One region of the Arthrobacter sp. MW3 TE3886 genome, then DNA from elsewhere that is predicted to be linked to it. Evidence: riboswitches for the same ligand, from Rfam matches in the RefSeq annotation. Region 1 holds a riboswitch; each other region holds the start of a gene.
The links. A riboswitch is a leader RNA that binds a small molecule or an ion and turns the genes downstream of it on or off. The one in region 1 is predicted to bind S-adenosylmethionine.
Positions count from the first base shown of each region.

Region 1 (4,950 bases):
ACTTCCATGTGACAGCCCCCTGGCCGGCCGCCCCTTGCGGGGAGGCCGGCCGGGGTGACTAGGCGGACTTGGCCGCGCGGAATCCGGCGTCGAGGTCCGCGAGGATGTCGTCGATGTGCTCCAGTCCCACCGACAGCCGCACCAGCCCGGGGTTCACGCCGGCGATCGTCTGCTGTTCGGGCGAGAGCTGGCTATGGGTGGTCGACGCCGGGTGGATCACCAGGGACCGGACATCACCGATGTTCGCGACGTGCGAGTGCAGTTCGAGGGCATCGACGAACCGCTTGCCGGCCTCCGCTCCCCCGGCGATGTTGAACGCCACGACGGCGCCGGTCCCCTTGGGCCCATACTTGCGGCCGCGCTCGTACCAGGGGCTGGACGGCAGCCCGGCGTAGGCGACCGATTCGACGTCGTCCCGCCCCTCCAGCCATTGCGCCACCTTGGTGGCGTTGGCCACGTGGCGCTCGACGCGCAGGCTCAGCGTTTCGATGCCCTGGGCGATGAGGAAGGCGTTGAACGGGGACACCGCGGAGCCGAGGTCGCGCAGGAGCTGGACCCGGGCCTTGAGGATGTAGGAAAGGTTCGCGCCCAGTGCGCCGTCGGCGCCGAGGTCGCGGGCGTAGACCAGGCCGTTGTAGGTGGGGTCCGGGGTGTTGAAGCCGGGGAACCGCTCCGGGTCCTTCCCGAAGTCGAAGTTGCCGGAGTCCACGATCACGCCGGCGATTGCGGCGCCGTGCCCGCCGAGGTACTTGGTGGCGGAATGGACCACGATGTCCGCGCCCCACTCGATCGGCCGGATCAGGTAGGGGGTGGAGAGCGTGTTGTCGACGACCAGCGGCACGCCGGCCTCGTGCGCCACGCGGGAGACGCCCTCGATGTCCAGCACGTCCTGGCGGGGGTTGGAGACCACTTCGCCGAAGAACAGCTTGGTGTTGGGCTGGACGGCGTCCCGCCACTGGTCCAGGTTGTCCGGGTCCGCCACGAAGGTCACGGAGATGCCGAACTTCTTCAGCGTGTGGGCGAGCAGGTTGTAGGTTCCGCCGTAGAGGCTGGGGCTGGCCACCACGTGGTCCCCGGCCTCGGCGATATTGAGGATCGCGAACGTCTCGGCGGCCTGGCCGGAGCTGAGCAGCAGGGCCGCGAGGCCGCCTTCCAGGCTGGCCACGCGCTGTTCGACGGCGTCCTGGGTGGGGTTGCCGATCCGGGTGTAGATGGGCGCGAGTTCGGCGAGCGCGAAGCGGTTCGCGGCGCTTTCGGCGCTGGGGAACACGAACGACGTCGTCTGGTAGATGGGCAGGGAACGCGCGCCGGTGGCGCTGTCCGGCTCCTGGCCGGCGTGGATCTGGCGGGTTTCAAAGGACCAGGCGTTGGACATTGATGCTCCTCGAGTCACTGGGCACAGCACCGGCCGGGGCTTTTTTGGCCCGGACCGGGACAGGCGCCGCGCTTGCCCTCCGGCGGGCGCCGGACGGCCAGGTCTTCACCCGGGGCACCCCACCGCGATACGAGGGTTGCCGGCCAGCAAGCCGGGGCTGTGCGCTGGCACTCATGACCTGGGTTAAGTGTAGGAATGGCGGCGCAGCCCTGGATAGCTTTATGACGAAGATGAAGACGGCCTCCGTGGCGGCGCGTCCCGGGCCGCCCCGATCAGCGCGCCGGGACGTCCCATGACGGTTAGGGGAGCCTAAGCTGAGAGGTCCATCACAAAGTGCCAAGATGATGGCATGCGCATGGATCACGTCTCTTACGCCTGTGAACACGATGGCTTGGCAGCCACCACTGAACGTATTGCGTCTGCCCTCGGCGTTGAAGCCGTGAAGGGTGGAGTGCACCCCCGTTTCGGGACACGCAACATGATCATCCCGCTCGCGGGACACAAGTACCTGGAAGTCGTGGAGGTCCTGAACCACCCGGCCTCCGACAAGGCCCCGTTCGGCCAGGCCGTCCGGGCACGTTCCGAGGCCGGCGGCGGCTGGATGGGCTGGTGCGTCGAGGTTGACGACCTGGCCCCGTTCGAGGAGCGGCTCGGCCGCGCCGCCGTCAACGGCAACCGGAAGTTTCCCGACGGCCGCGAACTGGTCTGGAAGCAGATCGGCATCCTGGGGCTCATCGCCGACCCCCAGGTGCCCTACATGCTCAAGTGGGAGGGTGACCCGGAACTGCACCCGTCCAACGCCTACGCGAGCGATGTCAAGATGTCCGCGCTGACCATTGCCGGTTCGGCAGCCCGCGTCACGGAGTGGCTGGGCGAACCGGTTGAAAAGCCGCTGGAAGACGTCGCCGTGAACTGGATCGCGCCGCACGGTACTCCCGGCATCCTCTCCGTCACCTTCGAGACCGCCTCCGGAGCGGTCACGATCTAACGCTCCATCTGCCCCACGCTTCGGCCGCCATCTCCTAGGTGCCAACGATGTCACCCAGGAGACGGCGGCCGAGATCATTTAAGGCCGGTCAGGGTGCCGGCCCCTAAACGCAACGCGGGGTCACTTCTGGCCCATCCGGGGGATCCGGATGGGCCAGAAGTGACCCCGCGTTGCTGTGTGAGGCTCAGCCCAGGCCCACGGCCTTGCCGAACAGGCTGAACCCCACGAACGCCACGGTGTCCAGGATGGCGTGGGCGATCACGAGCGGCATCACCCGTTTAGTCCGCGTGTACACCAGCGCGAAGACGACGCCCATCACCGCGTTGCCGATGAACGGCCCGAACCCCTGGTACAGGTGATAGCTGCCGCGGAGCAGGGCGCTGGCGGCAATGGCTGCCGGCACGCTCCAGCCCAGTTTCCCGAGCCGGTCCAGCAGGTACGCCACCACAATCACTTCCTCGACCACCCCGTGCCGGATCGCAGACAGGACCAGCACCGGCACGGTCCACCAGTACGCGTCCAGGGCGCTGGGGATGATCGCCGTCGTGATCCCCATCGCCCGGCCCGCCGCGTAGAGCCCCAGGGACGGAATGCCGATCAGCGCGGCGAGTCCCAGGCCCTGCAGCAGGTCCTTGCCGGGCCGGGCGAAGTCGAAGCCGATCCTTCGGAACGCCGAGGTCCCGCGCTGACCGGCCGGCCAGTGCTCGGTGAGGAAATAGATCACGAGGGCCACCGGCACCAGGGCGAAGACGATGTCCAGCAACTGGTACGTGAGGTCGAAGTATTCGCGCGCGCTCTGCGAACGGTTCAGGGTGGACGTCCCCTGGGCCAGCGGCGCCGTGGTCATCTTGTCCAGCAGCTGCACCAGGGAGTAGACCGCGGACTGCCCCAGCGACAACCCCAGGACAATCAACACTTCGAACCGCAGCCGACGGCGGGAGGGAACCAACATGGTTCTATCTTGCCTGCACTTGCCGATAGTTTGCTGGTGCCCGCGTGGTGCCGGCCGCGCGGGGTTCTGCCTGCGGCACCTGCCTTTTTGGAGCCCTATGCTTGGGGACTATGAGCGCGCCCCGGAAAATCATCATGATCCGGCACGGCCAGTCTGCCGCCAATGCCGACACCTCGATCTACAACCGTGTTCCGGACTACCGGATCCCGTTGACACCCCTGGGCCTGGAGCAGGCCACCGCGGCCGGGGAAGAGGTCCGGCGCCAGCTGGACGGCCGCCCGGTGTGCGTCTACGTCTCCCCGTACCTGCGCGCCTACCAGACCCTGGAGGCGCTGAATCTCGGCCCGCTCGTGGAACGGGTGATCGAGGAACCGCGCCTGCGCGAACAGGACTGGGCCAACTTTCAGATCGCCGGCGACATTGAGGACCAGAAGGAGCTCCGCAACGCCTACGGGCACTTCTTCTACCGCTTCCGCGAGGGCGAGTCCGGTTCCGATGTGTACGACAGGATTTCCTCCTTCATGGAAACCCTGCACCGGCACTGGTCCAAGCCCGGCTATGCCCCAAACGCGCTGTTCGTGACGCACGGCTTGACCATGCGGCTGTTCTGCATGCGCTGGTTCCACTGGTCGGTGGAATACTTCGAATCCTTGAACAACCCGGAGAACGCCGAGGTCCGCACCCTGCTGCGCACCGCGCGCGGGAAGTACGAGCTCGACAAGCCCTTCACGCAGTGGGAGAAGAGGCGCGTGGACGAGACCGTCCTGGACGCGCCGCCCATGATGTTCTAGGGCCCGTCAGCGGACCGGCCGGCTAACGGGTGGGCTGCGCTACACCGGCCCGCCACACCGCGTGCGTCAAGGGGATGCCGGGCCGGTAGGCCAGGTGCGTGGCGGAAGGCGCGTTGAGCAGGTGCAGGTCCGCCCGGTGTCCGACGGCGACCGAACCCACCGCGCGTTCGCCGTCGACGTCGTTCCCGGACTCCCGGCCCAGGGCCAGCGCGCCGCCGTACGTCGCGGCGCGCACCGCCTCGTGGACGCTGAGCCGCATCTGCAGCACAGCGGTGGTGACGCAGAACGCCATGGAGCTGGTGTAGGACGTGCCGGGGTTGCAGTTGGAGGCCAGCGCCAGCTGCACGCCGGCGTCGAGCAGTTCCCGGCCGGGGGCTAGCGGCTGCCGGGTGGAAAGATCGCAGGCAGGCAGGCAGGTGGCAACCGTGCCGCGCGTGCCGCTGCCGCCGGCGGCGTCCCACCCGGACCAGCTGGCGGCGAGGGCATCGACGTCCGCGGCCGAAAGGTAGTTCACGTGGTCCACGCTGGCGGCGCCGACTTCCACCGCCAGCCGGACGCCCGGGCCCTCGCCGAGCTGGTTGCCGTGGACGCGCAGCCCCAGCCCGGCGGCCTTGCAGGCCAGCAGCACCCGGCGGGACTGGTCCTCGTTGAAGGCGCCCTGCTCGCAGAAGACGTCGGCCCAGCGGACGTAGGGCCGCACTGCGGTGAGCATCGGCCCGCAGACCAGCTCCGTGTATTCCTCCGCGTCCATCCCGGCGGGCACGAGGTGCGCCCCCAGGTAGGTCACCTCGTCCGCCACGGTGGAGGCGATGCGGGCGCTGCGGGCCTCGTTCTCGAGGTCCAG
Region 1 is NZ_JBGCAN010000001.1:1,624,433-1,629,382, reverse strand. It holds gene ABH915_RS07360 (bifunctional o-acetylhomoserine/o-acetylserine sulfhydrylase) at 59-1,375, opposite strand; SAM riboswitch class IV at 1,439-1,554, opposite strand; gene ABH915_RS07355 (VOC family protein) at 1,725-2,363, shown strand; gene ABH915_RS07350 (CPBP family intramembrane glutamic endopeptidase) at 2,548-3,315, opposite strand; gene ABH915_RS07345 (histidine phosphatase family protein) at 3,426-4,106, shown strand; gene hutI (imidazolonepropionase) at 4,129-4,950, opposite strand, start outside.

Region 2 (4,950 bases), 960 kb from region 1:
GTTCACGGCGGCGCGGCCGTTGGAGATGTGGTCCGCGGTGATGATGTACTTCGCCAGCACGCCGGGGTGCCACATGCCTGGGTGGACGGCGGAGATCACCTTGAGGCGCTCGGTGGCGGCCAGCAGCGCCAGGCTGAACGAGGTGGCCTCGTGCTGCTTGTCCGCGCCGTAGGAGGCGGCGTACCGGGTCTGGGTCAGGGCGTATTCGAAGCCGGAGTTTTCCGCGATCCTGGCCAGCTTCTTGTTGTACTCGAAGTCCCAGCCGGTGCGCTGTTCGATGGTGGACACCACCAGGCCGCCGGAGACGTTGGGGACCCAGTAGGCGAACTTGAGCGGTTCGGAAGGACGGGCGACGTTGCTGATCTCAGTCATGGGTGTTCCTTTACTTCCGGGTGGGGCTTGCTGTTGCCAGGGATTCCGCCGCGCGGTCGCGCAGCACATCCTGGATGCCCGCGATGGATGGTTCGTTCTGCAGCGAGGTGGTGTCACCGAGCGTTGTGCCTTCGAACAGCTGGGTCAGCAGCCGGCGCATGATCTTGCCGCTGCGGGTCTTCGGCACATCGGGAACGACGACGACGTCCCGCGGCTTCGCGATCGGCCCGATCTGCTGCGCGACGTGCGCCTTCAGGACACCCTGGATGTCGGGGGTGGCCGCCGAATCCTTCAGCACCACGAACGCGACGATCGCGTGGCCGGTCTTCGGGTCCGCGACCGGGCAGACGCCGGCCTCCACCACGTCCGGGTGGGAGACGAGCGCCGATTCGACCTCGATGGTGGAGAGCAGGTGTCCGGAGACGTTGAGGGTGTCATCCACCCGCCCGAGGATCCAGATGTCGCCGTCGTCGTCGTACTTGGCGCCGTCACCGGCGAGGAACCAGCCCTGCTCGGCGTATTGGCGCCAGTACGAGTCGAAGTAGCGGCGCGGGTTGCCCCAGACCGTCCGGGCGATCGCGGGGCCGGGGGAGTCCACCACGATGAAACCCTGGACGCCTGGCGGTACCGTGTTGCCGGCGTCGTCCACGATCCGTGTGCTGACGCCGGGCAGCGGGCGGGCCGCGCAGCCGGGTTTGAACCCGGGGTCCGTCGGCGCGGGGGAGAGGATGGTGGCGCCGGTTTCGGACTGCCACCAGGTGTCCACCACCGGGGCGGTGCCGGCGCCGATGTTGGCCCGGAACCAGCGCCAGGCCTCGGGGTTGATGGCCTCGCCCACCGTGCCGAGCAGACGGATGGAGGAGAGGTCGTACGTGTCCGGGACGCCGTCCGGGAACCAGCCCATGAGGGAGCGGACCAGGGTGGGCGCGGTGTAGTACTGCGTGACCGCGTAGCGTTCGATGATCTCGAAGTGCCGGCCCGGGTGCGGGGTGTTGGGTGTGCCCTCGAAGATGACCTGCGTGGCGCCGTTGGAGAGCGGGCCGTAGAGCTCGTAGGTGTGCGCGGTGACCCAGGCGAGGTCGGCCGTGCACCAGTGCACGTCCTTCTCCCGCAGCGCCGGGTCCGGGTTGCTGAACAGGTGCTCGAAGCTCCAGGACGCCTGCGTGAGGTAGCCGCCGGAGGTGTGGACCAGGCCCTTTGGCTTGCCGGTGGTGCCGGAGGTGTACATGATGAACAGCGGCGTCTCGGCGTCGAACGCCTCGGCCTCGTGAGTCTCGGAGGCGGACCCGACGGCGTCGTGCCACCACACATCGCGGCCCGCGGTCATCGGGACGGTGTCCAGCTCGCCCGCGGGAGTGGTCCGGTTGACCACCAGGACGTGTTCGATGGCGTTGTCGCCGGAGACGGCGGCGTCCGCGTTGTCCTTGACCGGCACGGCGGTGCCGCGGCGGAACTGGCCGTCGGTGGTGACCAGGAGCTTGGCGCCGGTGTCCTCGACCCGGAACTTCAGGGCCTCCGCGGAGAACCCGCCGAAGACCAGGGAATGGATGGCGCCGATGCGGGCCACGGCGAGGGTGATGATGACGGTTTCGGGGATGACGGGGAGGTAGATGACCACCCGGTCGCCCTTGGTGATGCCCAGGTCCAGGAGGGCGTTGGCGGCTTTGGAGACCTCGCGCTGGAGGTCGGCGTAGGTGACGGCACGGCGGTCACCGGGCTCGCCCTCGAAGTGCAGGGCCACCTTGTCCCCGCGCCCCGCCGCTACGTGGCGGTCGACGCAGTTGTGGGCGACATTGAGTCTGCCCCCTTCGAACCAGGTGATCTGCGGTCCGACGCCGTCCTCGACGTCGGCCGGGACCCGGCGGTGCGCGGTGTGCCAGGGTTTGGCACGCTCCGTTGTGCCGCCGGGCACGTCCGCCCAGTCGAGGCGGAGAGCCTGGGTTTCCCAGAACGCAACCGTCTCTGCCTGGGCAGTTCCCGCCGTCGCGGCGGCGCCGTGCCGGGGAAGGTAGTTTCCGGGGGTGGTGCTGCGGTGACGCGCCGGCCCGTCGGTGGGGACGCCGTGCACTGCGTCGTCCGTGGGCTCGTTCAGGGACCATCCCGAAGAGCCGCGAGAGGAGCCGGGCGCGTCACGCGGCCCTGCTTCGTTCGCCGTCGCGTCCGAAGTGGTTTGTGGGAATGCCTCGGACGCGGTCCGGGCAAAGGTGGGCAGGGCGGAATAATTCTCAGGGGTCATTGCTGCACTCCATCGGTCCTGGCAGTAGCACCCTTGGTCCCTCCGGTTCCCTCGAATTTCCTCGAAGGAGGGCGGAACAGTTCCGTGGGAATGGTCGTCTCACGTCACCGGGGGTTGCTGCGGCGTCATCGATCCAGGTCTCTCGGCCGCTCGGGATGGTCATTACCTACTAGAGCCGAGATGCAGGATTCCACAAAATCGGCGCCCGGGAGCGCTGTAATATTCGTTCACCCGGCCTGCGTCCGGTCGAAATCATTCATTTATTCGACGATTGCCCGGAAAGGCCGCAGGAGTAAGGTTGACGCATGGCCCATGTTAACGATCCGGCAGTCATTGACCGCCTCATGCGAACCAAAGGCACGTGGGCGGTGGTCGGCCTCAGCACCAACGAATGGCGCTCGGCGTACGAAGTCTCCCTCTATGTCCGGGACCGGATGGGCATGACCATCATTCCGGTCAACCTTCCCGGCGACGACGTCCACGGGGAGAAGGGGTACCGTTCCCTCGCGGACATCCCGGCGGAGAAGCACCCGATCGACGTCGTGGACTGCTTCGTCAACTCCCACAGGGTGGGGGCAGTCATAGACGAGGCCATCGCCGTAGGCGCCAAGGCCGTCTGGCTGCAGCTGGGCGTCTTCGACGACGCCGCGGCGGACCGCGCCAAGGCCGCCGGGCTGGACGTCGTCGTGGACGCGTGCCCGGCCCGCGAAGGCTGGCGCGTGGGCATCTAACGGCCCGGGAATGACGATCAACAGGTTGGGAAGAGTCGGTTACAAAATGTGACCGGCTTTTTCCGTATTCGCCGCATTGCCGTGTGAGATGGACTCGTAACCATCCCGAGCGGCTGAGAGATCTGGCTCTGTGACGCCGCAGCAACCCCCTCTTTGAGGACGGTGCTACCGCCAGGACCGATGGAGAACCACTGTGTTCTTAGGCTCCGCGGCTTCGCTCAGCGCTGCCCGGAAGCCAGGACCCAGGGCTTTCCTCGGGCGAGCCCGGAGGAAATCATGAACACGCAGACAGCGGCAGCGCCGCGGCCCCGAGCAGGTGGGGGCCTGTGATCGAGATCCAGAATGTCAGCACGTCCTTCGCTTCGGCCGCAGGCCCCTTCACGGCCGTCGACGATGTCAGCCTGCACATCAGGCGGGGCACCATCCAGGGCATCATCGGGTTCTCCGGCGCCGGCAAATCCACGCTGCTGCGCAACATCAACCTCCTCGAGCGCCCGACGTCGGGACGCGTCCTGGTGGACGGCGTGGACCTGGTGACCCTCTCCGACGCCGAGCTCCGGACCAAGCGGCACGACATCGGCATGATTTTCCAGCACTTCAATCTCCTCAACAACCTCACGGCCCAGGAAAATGTGGAGCTGTCCCTGAAGTTCGCCGGCGTCGGGAAGGCAGAACGCCGCCGGCGGGCCGCCGAAACCCTGGAAATCGTGGACCTCGCCGACAAAGCGGGGACATATCCGGCCAAACTCTCGGGGGGCCAGAAACAGCGGGTGGCGATCGCCCGCGCCCTCGCCACCGGTCCCAAGGTGCTGCTCTGCGACGAGCCGACGTCGGCTGTCGATCCCCGGACGACGTCATCGGTCCTGCAGTACCTGGCCGATGTCAACGCCGAATTCGGCATCACGATCGTGGTGGTCACCCACGAGATGAACGTCATCAAGGCCATCGCGGACAACGTCGCGGTCATGGAAGAGGGCCGGGTGGTGGAGCAGTTCGATCTCACCGAACTCCAGCGCCCCGGCTTCCACCCGGCGACGTCGATCGGCCGCTACCTGGTCTCCGATGAGATCCAGTTGGACCGCTCCGGGAGGGGCACCCACACCACAGCCGCGTCGGAGGGCCTGATCAATGTTTGACCGCATCCTGGAAGTCCTGCCCGAAATCGGCGTCGCCATGGGCCAGACCCTCACCATGCTGCTGGTGGCCATCCCGCTGGCGGTGCTCCTCGGGACACCACTGGGTGTCCTGCTCTACACCATCGGTCCCAACGGGCTCAAGCACCGGCCAAAGCTGCACCGCGTCCTGGACGGACTGGTCAACCTGCTCCGCTCGTTCCCGTTCCTGATCCTGCTGATCGCGATCATTCCCGTGACCAGGTTCATTGTCGGCACGACCATCGGCACGGCCGCCGTCATTGTCCCGCTGACTCTCAACGCCATCCCCTATTTCGCCCGCTTTGTGGAACAGAACCTGAGCCAGCTCGGCGGCGGAGTGGTCGAAGCGGCACGGTCCATGGGCGCCAGCCGGTCCCAGATCGTCCGGGACGTCCTGATTGTGGAGGCGAAGCCCGGACTCGTCAGCTCCATCACCATCATGACCGTCAGCTTCATC
Region 2 is NZ_JBGCAN010000001.1:667,263-672,212, forward strand. It holds gene sfnG (dimethylsulfone monooxygenase SfnG) at 1-372, opposite strand, end outside; gene acs (acetate--CoA ligase) at 383-2,608, opposite strand; gene ABH915_RS03150 (CoA-binding protein) at 2,914-3,339, shown strand; SAM riboswitch class I at 3,437-3,526, shown strand; gene ABH915_RS03155 (methionine ABC transporter ATP-binding protein) at 3,666-4,475, shown strand; gene ABH915_RS03160 (methionine ABC transporter permease) at 4,468-4,950, shown strand, end outside.
Region 2: linked by a shared signal. The riboswitch ahead of ABH915_RS03155 (methionine ABC transporter ATP-binding protein) and the one ahead of ABH915_RS07360 (bifunctional o-acetylhomoserine/o-acetylserine sulfhydrylase) in region 1 are both predicted to bind S-adenosylmethionine.

Region 3 (4,950 bases), 1.9 Mb from region 1:
CGGCGAGCCCGACACCCTCGCGCGTCTGGTCAAGATCCAGGACCGCAAGACACTGTTGCGCCGCAGCGCCGACGACACGGACCCGATCGAACGCGCCGTCGTGGCCAACGCCGACCAGCTGGTGGTGGTGGTCGCCGCCGCCAACCCCGAGCCGCGGACCGGTTTCATCGACCGCGCACTGGTGGCCGCATACGACGCCGGCATCGAGCCGCTGCTGCTCGTCACCAAGGCCGACGTCAAGGATCCCGCCGAACTGCTGTCCAACTACCAGCACCTCGATTTTCCCGTCATCATCTCCAAGACCGCGGACTCCGCCGCTTCCGGCATCGACGCCCGCTCCGACGACGGGCTCTCCGCCCGGCTCGACAAGGACGCGGTGTCCCAGCTGCGCGACTACCTCGACGGCAAGGTCACCGTGATGCTGGGCCATTCCGGCGTCGGCAAGTCCACCATGGTCAACGCCCTGACCGGGGCCGAGCGGGCCACGGGAGGCGTGAATGCGGTAACCGGCCGCGGCCGCCACACGTCCTCCTCGGCACTGGCGCTGAAGGTCAACGATGCCCCGGCGGGCAGCTGGATCATCGACACCCCCGGCATCCGGTCCTTCGGCCTGGCCCACGTGGACCCGGACCGGATCCTCCGTTCCTTCCCGGACCTGGAACCGGGAACCGATGATTGCGAACGCGGCTGCAAGCATGACTCCACCGCCGTCAACTGCGGCGTCGACAAGTGGGTGGCCGCCGGGCACGCGGGGCCCTCGGGACCGGCCAGGCTCGCGTCCCTGCGCCGGCTGCTGGGCACGGACCCGCGGATGGAAGCACAGGAAACCAAGGAACTGGGCACCGTCTCCTAGCCGGCCCGGCAACCGGGCTGCGGCGCCGTGCCGCGGCCTCCCGCCCGGCAGCCCGGTTTGACGGTAGTTTGGAACCATGAGCCAACCCGCTTCGAGCTACAACGATGACCTGCGCCTTGCCCATGTACTGGCAGATTCGGTCGATTCCCAGACCATGAGCCGCTTCAAGGCGCTCGACCTTCGGATCGAGACGAAGCCCGACCTCACACCCGTCACCGATGCCGACAAGTCCGCGGAAGAGGCCATCCGCGGCCAGCTCTCCCGGTCACGTCCGCGGGACGCGGTCCTGGGCGAGGAATTCGGCAGCTCGGGCCACGGTTCCCGCCGGTGGATCATCGACCCGATCGACGGCACCAAGAACTTTGTCCGCGGCGTCCCGGTCTGGGCCACCCTGATCGCCCTCGTCGATGAGGGCGAACCGGTGGTCGGCGTCGTGAGCGCGCCGGCACTGGGCAAGCGCTGGTGGGCCGCCAAGGGTGCGGGCGCCTACACGGGCCGCTCGCTCGCCGCCGCCACACGCTTGAAGGTATCCAATGTCTCCAATCTCGAGGACGCCTCGCTGTCCTACTCCAGCCTTGGCGGCTGGAAGGAACGCGGGAATCTGGATGAGTTCCTGGGCCTGACCGAGGAAGTGTGGCGGACCCGCGCCTACGGTGACTTCTGGTCCTACTGCCTCGTGGCCGAGGGTGCCGTGGACATCGCCTGCGAGCCCGAGCTGAACCTCTACGACATGGCCGCCCTGGTGCCGATCGTGACCGAGGCCGGCGGCCGCTTCACCTCGCTCGAGGGAGAGGACGGACCCTTCGGCGGCAATGCCCTGGCCACCAATTCGATCCTGCACTCGGAAGTCCTCAAGCGGCTTAACCCCGGTCTCGACGACCTCTTCCCGGCTCACCCCAACAACTGAACCGAACCACTGATCCAAGCCCCTGGTTGATCGAACAAACGGCGGCGGCCGACCCCCATTGCGGGGCCGCCGCCGCCGTTTGTTCGGCCACAGCGCGTTGTGGCCGCGCCCGTAATAATCCGCTTCACAATCGGCGCCCGCCTTTTCCCCGGCTGCGCGGATGTCCTACGCTCGATGCAGGTCACGAGTGCCAGCGCTAAACCCCGGTTTGCTGGCCGGCAACCCTCCAGTCGCGGTGGGGTGCCCCGGGTGACGACCTGGCCGGTCCGGAACGGACCCGGCAAGCGCGGATTCCCACGGTGTGGGGTCCTGTTCGAGTGAGGTCCCATGACAACTGCCATTTTCCCCGTCGCCCCCGAATTCCATGCCGCCGGTGCAGAACGGTCTGCAGGGCAGGCTGATGGCCGCCTCGCCCTCGCGGCCCGCCCGCTGGCCGCCGTTACCGGGGCGGAAATCCAGGCGCCGCTGATCACCGGCGGCCACACCCGCTACGCCAACCTCGACTACGGCGCCTCCGCCCCGGCCCTGTCCGTGGTCTCGGCCTACCTGAACGAAATCCTGCCGTACTACGCCAGCGTGCACCGCGGCGCCGGCTACGCATCGCAGATCAGCACGTCCGTCTACGAGAACGCCCGGGACATCGTGCGGGACTTCGTGGGCGGCCGGCCGGACGATTCCGTGATCTTCACCCGCAACACCACCGATTCCCTGAACCTGCTGGCGGGCTGCCTGCCGCTGCGCGACGGGCGGCCCGCGGGCGAGGTCGTCTACCTCGACATCGAGCACCACGCCAACCTCCTGCCCTGGCAGAATGTCCCGCACCGCAGCGTCGTGGCCGCCCCCACCCTCGCGGCCACGGTGGACCGCCTGCGCGAGGAGCTGGCGCGCGGCGATGTCAGCCTGCTGGCCATCACCGGCGCTTCCAACGTCACCGGGGAGATCCTGCCGATCCGGACCCTGGCCGCGCTGGCACACGAATACGGCGCCAGGATCGTTGTCGACGCCGCGCAGCTGGCCCCGCACCGGCGGATTAACATCGCCGCGGACGGCGTCGACTACCTCGCCTTCTCTGGGCACAAGCTGTACGCCCCGTTCGGCGCGGGCGTGCTGGTGGGCCGGACGGACTGGCTCGACGCCGGCACCCCACACCTGGCCGGCGGCGGCGCTGTCCGCGACGCCCGGCTCGACTCCGTCAGCTGGACCACGGGACCTGCCCGGCACGAGGGCGGCTCGCCTAACGTCCTTGGCGCGGCGGCCCTCGCCCGTGCCACCCAGGTCATTGCGGCCCTGGACCAGGAGCAGTGGCAGGCCCACGAGGACGCCATCCGGTCCTTCCTCGTCGAAGGCCTCCAGGGCATCGACGGAGTAACCGTGCACCGTATCTTTGCCGATTCGCCTTCCGTTTCTTCCCCCGAAGGCGGCCAGGCAGGCCCCGGCACGATCGGCGTCGTGAACTTTTCCGTGGAAGGCTTCGACGCCGGGCTGGTGGCCGCCTACCTGTCGGCCGAACACGGCATTGGCCTGCGCGACGGCCGATTCTGCGCCCACCCGCTGCTCAAGCGGCTCGGCCTGCCCGCCGGCTCCCTGCGGGCCAGCTTCGGGCTGGGCTCGCGGCTGGAGGACGCCGAACGCCTGCTGGCCGGCCTGCAGCAGCTGCGGCAGAACGGACTCGGCTGGGATTACGTGGTGGACGCCGGCCGCTGGGTGCCGGCCAACGACACCCGCAGCTACCCCCACTGGGCGCCGAACACCCCGGGCACCGCCGGCGCCGCGCCCTGCACCCTCGACTAGCGCAGGATCAGGGCCCGGCGAGGGTGCGGTAAATTCGAAAGGTACCTGAAACAAGCAGGACCTTCCGAAGGAGATCGCACGTGGCAAGCGCCGGCCCCAGGCTGCACAGTGGACCCAAGCTGCAGAGCGGGCGGCGCCAGGAACTCGGACAAAGCTTCCAGGACGGCGGGGAACACTATGAACGCGTCCGCCCCGGCTATCCGCAGGAGTCCGCCGGCTGGCTGGTCCCGGCGGGGGCCAGGGACGCCGCGGACATTGGCGCCGGCACCGGGAAGTTCACTGCGCTCCTGGCAGAACGCGGACTGGACACGGTGGCTGTGGACCCCTCTGCCGACATGCTGGAGCAGTTGCGCCGGACCCTGCCGGACGTCATCGCCATCGAGGGCAGCGCCGAGGACACGGGTCTCGAGCCGGAATCCTTCGACCTCGTCACGGTCGCCCAGGCGTGGCACTGGTGCGATCCTGGCCTGGCCAGCATCGAGATTGCCCGGATCCTGCGGCCGCACGGAGTGCTGGGCCTGATCTGGAACCAGCTGGACACCAGCGTGCCCTGGGTGCACCGCCTCTCCCGGATCATGCACGCCGGGGACGTCCTCAAACCACACTTCCGCCCCGCTGTGGGCCCCGAGTTCACCGGGCTGGAGAGCCACCTGACGCGGTGGGAGGATTCCGTCACCACGGAGGACATCCAGGAGCTGACCAAATCCCGCAGCTACTACCTCGCGGCATCGGACTCCACCCGGGCCAAGGTCATGGCCAACCTCACCTGGTACCTGCACGAGCACCTGGGGCACACCCCAGGCGACGTGCTCCAACTGCCTTACCTCACCCAGACGTGGCGGGCATTCCGGGCCTGATGCCCGTTCCCCCCGGATTCCCGGATTGCATGCAAGGCCCCGCCGGGCTTATTGTTTCGGTATGCCTAATAATTACTTGTAGGCAGATGGAACTTTGACGCCGGCTGTTTTCCAGCCGGCGCCGATCATCGCGTCAACGCGGACGCGCCAATCACAGGAGCTGGCAGTGCTGGAGGTAAAAGGACACGGGCAACCGGCGCAGGACGTCGCCCCCACCTACAAACACCCGGGTGCCCGCAGGGCGCTGATCGGCCTGTTGGGGCCGGCGTTCGTGGCATCGATCGCCTACGTGGACCCCGGAAACGTGGCCGCCAACCTGACCGCCGGCGCGCAGTACGGCTACCTGCTGGTGTGGGTCCTCGTGGCCGCCAACGTCATGGCCGTCCTCGTCCAGTACCAGTCCGCCAAGCTCGGGATCGTGACGGGCAAGAGCCTTCCGGAGATCCTTGGTGAACGGCTTAAGCCGTTCTGGCGCCGCGCTTTCTGGGTGCAGGCCGAAGTTGTCGCCGCCGCCACCGACCTCGCTGAGGTAGTGGGCGGCG
Region 3 is NZ_JBGCAN010000001.1:3,511,597-3,516,546, forward strand. It holds gene ABH915_RS15950 (ribosome small subunit-dependent GTPase A) at 1-853, shown strand, start outside; gene hisN (histidinol-phosphatase) at 930-1,760, shown strand; SAM riboswitch class IV at 1,940-2,053, shown strand; gene ABH915_RS15960 (aminotransferase class V-fold PLP-dependent enzyme) at 2,088-3,551, shown strand; gene ABH915_RS15965 (class I SAM-dependent methyltransferase) at 3,632-4,408, shown strand; gene ABH915_RS15970 (Nramp family divalent metal transporter) at 4,575-4,950, shown strand, end outside.
Region 3: linked by a shared signal. The riboswitch ahead of ABH915_RS15960 (aminotransferase class V-fold PLP-dependent enzyme) and the one ahead of ABH915_RS07360 (bifunctional o-acetylhomoserine/o-acetylserine sulfhydrylase) in region 1 are both predicted to bind S-adenosylmethionine.

Region 4 (4,950 bases), 2.9 Mb from region 1:
CGCGCAAGGCCATGGTCTCCAGGCCCTTGGTGAGCACCCAGGCATTGAACGCCGAAAGCGCCGGACCGGTGTGCCGCATGAGCTGCTTGACGGGCCCGTCGATGAATTCCCTGGTGCCCAGGATGGCTCCGCCCAGGACCCGGCCCTGGCCGTCGATGTGCTTGGTGCCGGAGTAGACCACCACGTCCGCGCCGAGGTCGCCGCAGCGCTGCAGCAGCGGGGTGGCGAAGACGTTGTCTACCACCACCGTGGCGCCGGCCGCATGCGCCAGTTTGCTCACGGCGGCGATGTCCACGATTTCCTGCATGGGGTTCGACGGCGACTCGAAGAACACGGCGGTGGTCGGCTCGGACAGCGCGGCTTGCCACTGCTCCAGGTCCGGGCCGTCCACGAAGACCGTCTCGACACCCCAGCGCGGCAGGATCTCGTTGAGGATCACGAAGCACGAGCCGAACAGCGAGCGGGCCGCGACCACCCGGTCCCCGGCCGCCAACAGCGCGCCCAGGGCGGTGAAGACGGCGGACATGCCGGACGCCGTCGCAAAACACGCCTCCGTCCCTTCGAGCAGCCGGAGCCGCTCCTGGAAGGTGGCGACGGAGGGGTTGCCGTAGCGGGAGTAGACGAAGCGCTCGTCCTCCCCGGTGAAGGCGCGCTCGGCGGCGGCCGCTGACTCGTAGACGAATCCTGAGTTGAGGAAGATCGGCTCGGTGGTTTCCTGGAAGCCGGTGCGGTCAAGGCCGCCGCGGACAGCCTGGGTGTCGGCCGCCCAGCCGGCGGCGTCGGGATTGAAAGTCACTTAAATCTTTCCGAGGTTGGTGGGCAGGCCGCGGTTCTTCCAGCCGTTGACGGTGCGTTCGCCGAAGCGGTCGGTCTCGCCTTCGAAGCCCTCAAGGACGTTGTAGGAGGTGAAGCCGGCGGCCGTCGCGGCCGTCGCGGCGGCGATCGACCGGGCACCGGAGCGGCAAAGGAACACCAGTTCGACGGCGGTGTCCTCCGGCGCCTGCTGCCTTAGCTGTTCCACGAAGTGCGGGTTCGGCGTGCCGCCGGCGAGGTTCCACTGGATGAAGAGCGGATCGTTGCGGCTTTCGCCCGCAGCCGCGGTGTCCGGGATACCGATGTGGGCCCATTCGCCCTCGGTTCGGACATCCACCAGGATGGCTCCGGCCTCCAGCTTGGCCCACGCCTCATCCGGGCTGAGGTCTCCGGCGTAGCTCATGCGTGGCCCGCGAAGACCCCGTCGGCGCCAGACTCGTCGGCGTCGAGCTCATCAACCGCATTGGCCACGGCGGCGTCCGCACTTGCAATCGCGGCCGGCAGGACCAGCGCCTGCGCCACGATCACGGTGCTTCCGTTGAAGCTGGCGGCGGGGCTTCCGTGCAGCACATAGCCCTCGGCCAGGGCGGCTGACACCCGCTCGCAAAAGGCGCGGTCATCCGCGCCGGTGAACAGGCGGTAGGCCAGCCTTTCCTCGCCGGCGGTTGCCGCGCTGGGGGCTGCGGCGGGGACTGTACTGGTGGCTGGTGTGGGTGTTGACGTGTCGGGCACGACGGATCTCCTCTTTCACGCTTGCAGCTCGAATGGTCGATATGCCGAGTATTCACCTGAGGCACCCCGCCGCGAAAGGGAGGGTTGCCGACCGGCCAGTCAGGGCTTGGCACCGGTTCTCATTACTCCCCAAAAACGTAACACCTGCGGCGCCGGCCCGCACCGCCGCCGCCGTCATGTTCCGTAACCGGACCGTGGCCCGGGCGAGTAGTGGCGGGCTCCAGTTTCGGGTACTGCCCACTCGTGTCTGCCGGGATGTTTCGCCGTCTACTGGGGGGATTAGGTCCGACGCGTCGGCCGGCGCTGCAGGTGATTCGGGCAGTTTGTGAATCGAGCAGTCCGTGAAACGACTCGTCTGTCCAACAACAGGCTGTCTGAGAATCGGTGGCTGGAACGGTCGGAGCCGCAGCCGCGGTCGGGACGGTGACGGCGGAATGGAGCAATCGTGGACCCGCGCATACTCGTTACCGGGATTACCAGCGCCGCCGGACGGGCCGTCGCGGCCCAACTCGAAGCCCGAGGCCTCCCGTACCTCGGCTCCGATGCCCGCGCCGACACCCGTCAGGCCGGCGAGACTCCCGCCGCCGCGGTCAGGCTCCTGCCGGCGACGGACCCGGACATGATTCTGGACCTGCGCCGGCTGGTGGACCGCGAAGCCATCAACGTCATCATTCCGACCCTCACCGTGGAACTCCCGGTCCTGGCCGCGGCCCGCGCCGGATTCGCCCAGGACGTGCGGATCATCGTGGGTGATCCTGCCGCGGTGGCCCTCGCCAACGATCAGCTGTTCACCACCTGGGCGCTGCAGGCGGCCGGCATCCCGGTGCCCCGGTTCGCGGTGCCGGGCGACCTCGCCGCCGCGCCGGCATCCCTCGCCGGCCTCAGCGGCCCCGTGGTGGTCAAGCCGCGGGTCTTCAAAGGCTTCCATGGTGTCCACCTGCTGGCCGGAACCGCCTCCGTTAGCTGGAAGAACCTGCCGGCGGGGCAACTGGTCCAGGAATTCATCCCGGGCGCCGACTACGTGTGCCTGGTGTTCGGCACCCCGGCACGCAACGCGATGGCCCCGGTGGCGGTGGTCCTCGAGAAGACCAGGACTCCGTATGGACGCGCCGGCAGCGACGAAGTCAGCCGGAGGGTGCCGGCGGATCAGGCCGGGGATGTGCGCAAGCTGGGTCTGGCCGCCGTCCGCACGCTCGGGCTGACCGGGCCGGTCCAGGTCCAGATCCGCCGCCGCACCGACGGAACGCCCGTGGTGCTGGGTGTCTGCGCGACCCTGGGGGAGAACAGCACGTGGGCTCCGGAAATGCTCGACGCCGTGCTGGCAACGTTCACGCTCCCGGCGTTCAACCCGGCCTCCTTCCGCCGGTGCCCGGCAGTGCCCGCGGACGCCCTGGGGTGATCCCGCGTTGCTATTCGATGGTGGCGAAGAGGGCGTTGAGTTCGGCCGTGAGCTGGCGCCGCAGTTCCGGGGTGCCGATTTCCTGGCCGTCGATGTGGTTCACCGGGGCCAGGAGCCGGATGCTGGAGATCAGCCAGACCGCGTCGGCGTCCAGCAGGTCCTTCGGCTCCAGCGGGCCGTAGCCCAGTTCCCAGCCGGCAGCCTTGGCGGCGGTGAACAGGGCGCCCTGTGACGTGCCGGGCAGGATGCCGCTGTCCAGCTGGGGAGTGATGAGCCGCCGGACGGTGCGGACGCCGCCGGCGCCGTCGTCCGAGGTTTCCAGGTGGGCCAGCAGAACGGTCGACGTCGGACCCTCCAGCACCCGGCCGTCCGCGGACGTGAAGATGACGTCGTCGGCGCCCTGCCGGTGGGCGTAGCGCAACGCCGCCATGTTCACGGCGTACGAAAGGGTCTTGGCGCCGAGCAGGAGCCACGGGGCGCGCTCGCCGACTTCACTGTCGTAGCCGCGGTCCAGCAGGATGACGTCGATCCCGGTCTCGCGCTGCCGGCGGCCCGCGGCCGCTGGCGCGGAGGCCTGGATCCAGCACGTGGGGGCAGCCGCGCCCTCCGGCCCGCGGGTGACAATCAGCTTCACCACCACCTCGTCCTGCCCCGTGCCGCCGGCTGCACCCTCGGCAGGTTCCTGCCCCCGGAACTCGCGGATGGCGGTTTCCACCGCCCGCCGCCATGCGTCCTCGGCCGGGATGTCCAGCTCCAGCAGCCGGGCCGAGCCGGCCAGCCGGGTCAGGTGCGCCTGGATCTTGCGGGGCCGGCCGCCGACGGCCAGCAGGGATTCGAATACGCCGTCGCCGCGGGTGGCGCCCAGGTCCGTGGCCATCAGTTGCGGCTGGGACGCGTCGGCAACGCGGCCGCCGTCGAACGCCGGGTCGAGGAAGACCAGCACGGTCGCGGGCGCAGGAACAGGGGCAGGAGTGGTCATGGCTACAGCTTAGTCTCGGCGGTCCCGGGATAGGATTTGCACGTTGCCCGTTCCGGAACTGTTCCGCGGGCCTGTAGCTTGAGGGGTTCGCCTGTGCTGTGGCCATTTCCGCTGGCGGAAACTTTACCGTCCTGGGCGATTCTGATTTTGACCGTGATCGACTTCGCCATCCGCGTGCTGGCCCTGGGCATCATCCCCGGAAACCGGCGGCCCACCACCGCGATGGCCTGGCTGCTGGGCATCTTCATTGTGCCCATCATCGGCCTGGCCTTGTTCCTGCTGTTCGGCAATTTCCGGCTCTCCCGCAAGCGCCGCGCGCAGCAGGACGCGGTCAATACCCGGGTGCGCGCCGGGACCTCGGAACTGGCGATGCTGGAGAGCCGCTACGCCGGACCCGAATGGGTGGCTTCCGCCGCGGAACTGAACAAGACGCTCGGCTCGCTGCCGATGGTGGACGGTAACCAAGTGGAACTGCTGCCCGGCTACCCCGACTCCATCAAGGCGATGGCCAAGGCGGTCCGCGGCGCAAAGTCGTTCGTCAACGCCGAGTTCTACATCATGAGCTCGGACCACGTCACGGACGATCTGCTGACCGCGCTGGAAGAGGCCGCCGAGCGCGGCGTCGAGGTCCGTGTCCTGTTCGATCACCTTGGCACGCTTCGCATCAAGGGCTATCGCAAGCTGATCGCCCGGCTCAAGGCCAGCAAGATCCGCTGGCGGCCCATGCTGCCGCTCAACCCGATGCAGGGGCAGTGGCGCCGGCCGGACTTGCGCAACCACCGCAAGATCATGGTGATCGACGGCGAGATCGCCTTCACCGGATCGCAGAACCTGATCGAGCCCTCCTACAACAACCCCAAGCACCGCAAGATCGGCCGCGAATGGGTCGAGCTGATGGCCTGCCTGCGTGGACCGATCGTCACCACGCTCAACGTCGTGTTCGCCACCGACTGGCTCAGCGAGACCGACGAATCCATTGAGGAACAGCTCGCGCACCGGCCCGAACTGCACGCCGGCAACATCACCG
Region 4 is NZ_JBGCAN010000001.1:4,512,696-4,517,645, reverse strand. It holds gene ABH915_RS20650 (O-succinylhomoserine sulfhydrylase) at 1-796, opposite strand, end outside; gene ABH915_RS20645 (rhodanese-like domain-containing protein) at 797-1,216, opposite strand; gene ABH915_RS20640 (DUF1737 domain-containing protein) at 1,213-1,545, opposite strand; SAM riboswitch class IV at 1,558-1,672, opposite strand; gene ABH915_RS20635 (hypothetical protein) at 1,991-2,944, shown strand; gene ABH915_RS20630 (aminodeoxychorismate lyase) at 2,955-3,923, opposite strand; gene cls (cardiolipin synthase) at 4,017-4,950, shown strand, end outside.
Region 4: linked by a shared signal. The riboswitch ahead of ABH915_RS20640 (DUF1737 domain-containing protein) and the one ahead of ABH915_RS07360 (bifunctional o-acetylhomoserine/o-acetylserine sulfhydrylase) in region 1 are both predicted to bind S-adenosylmethionine.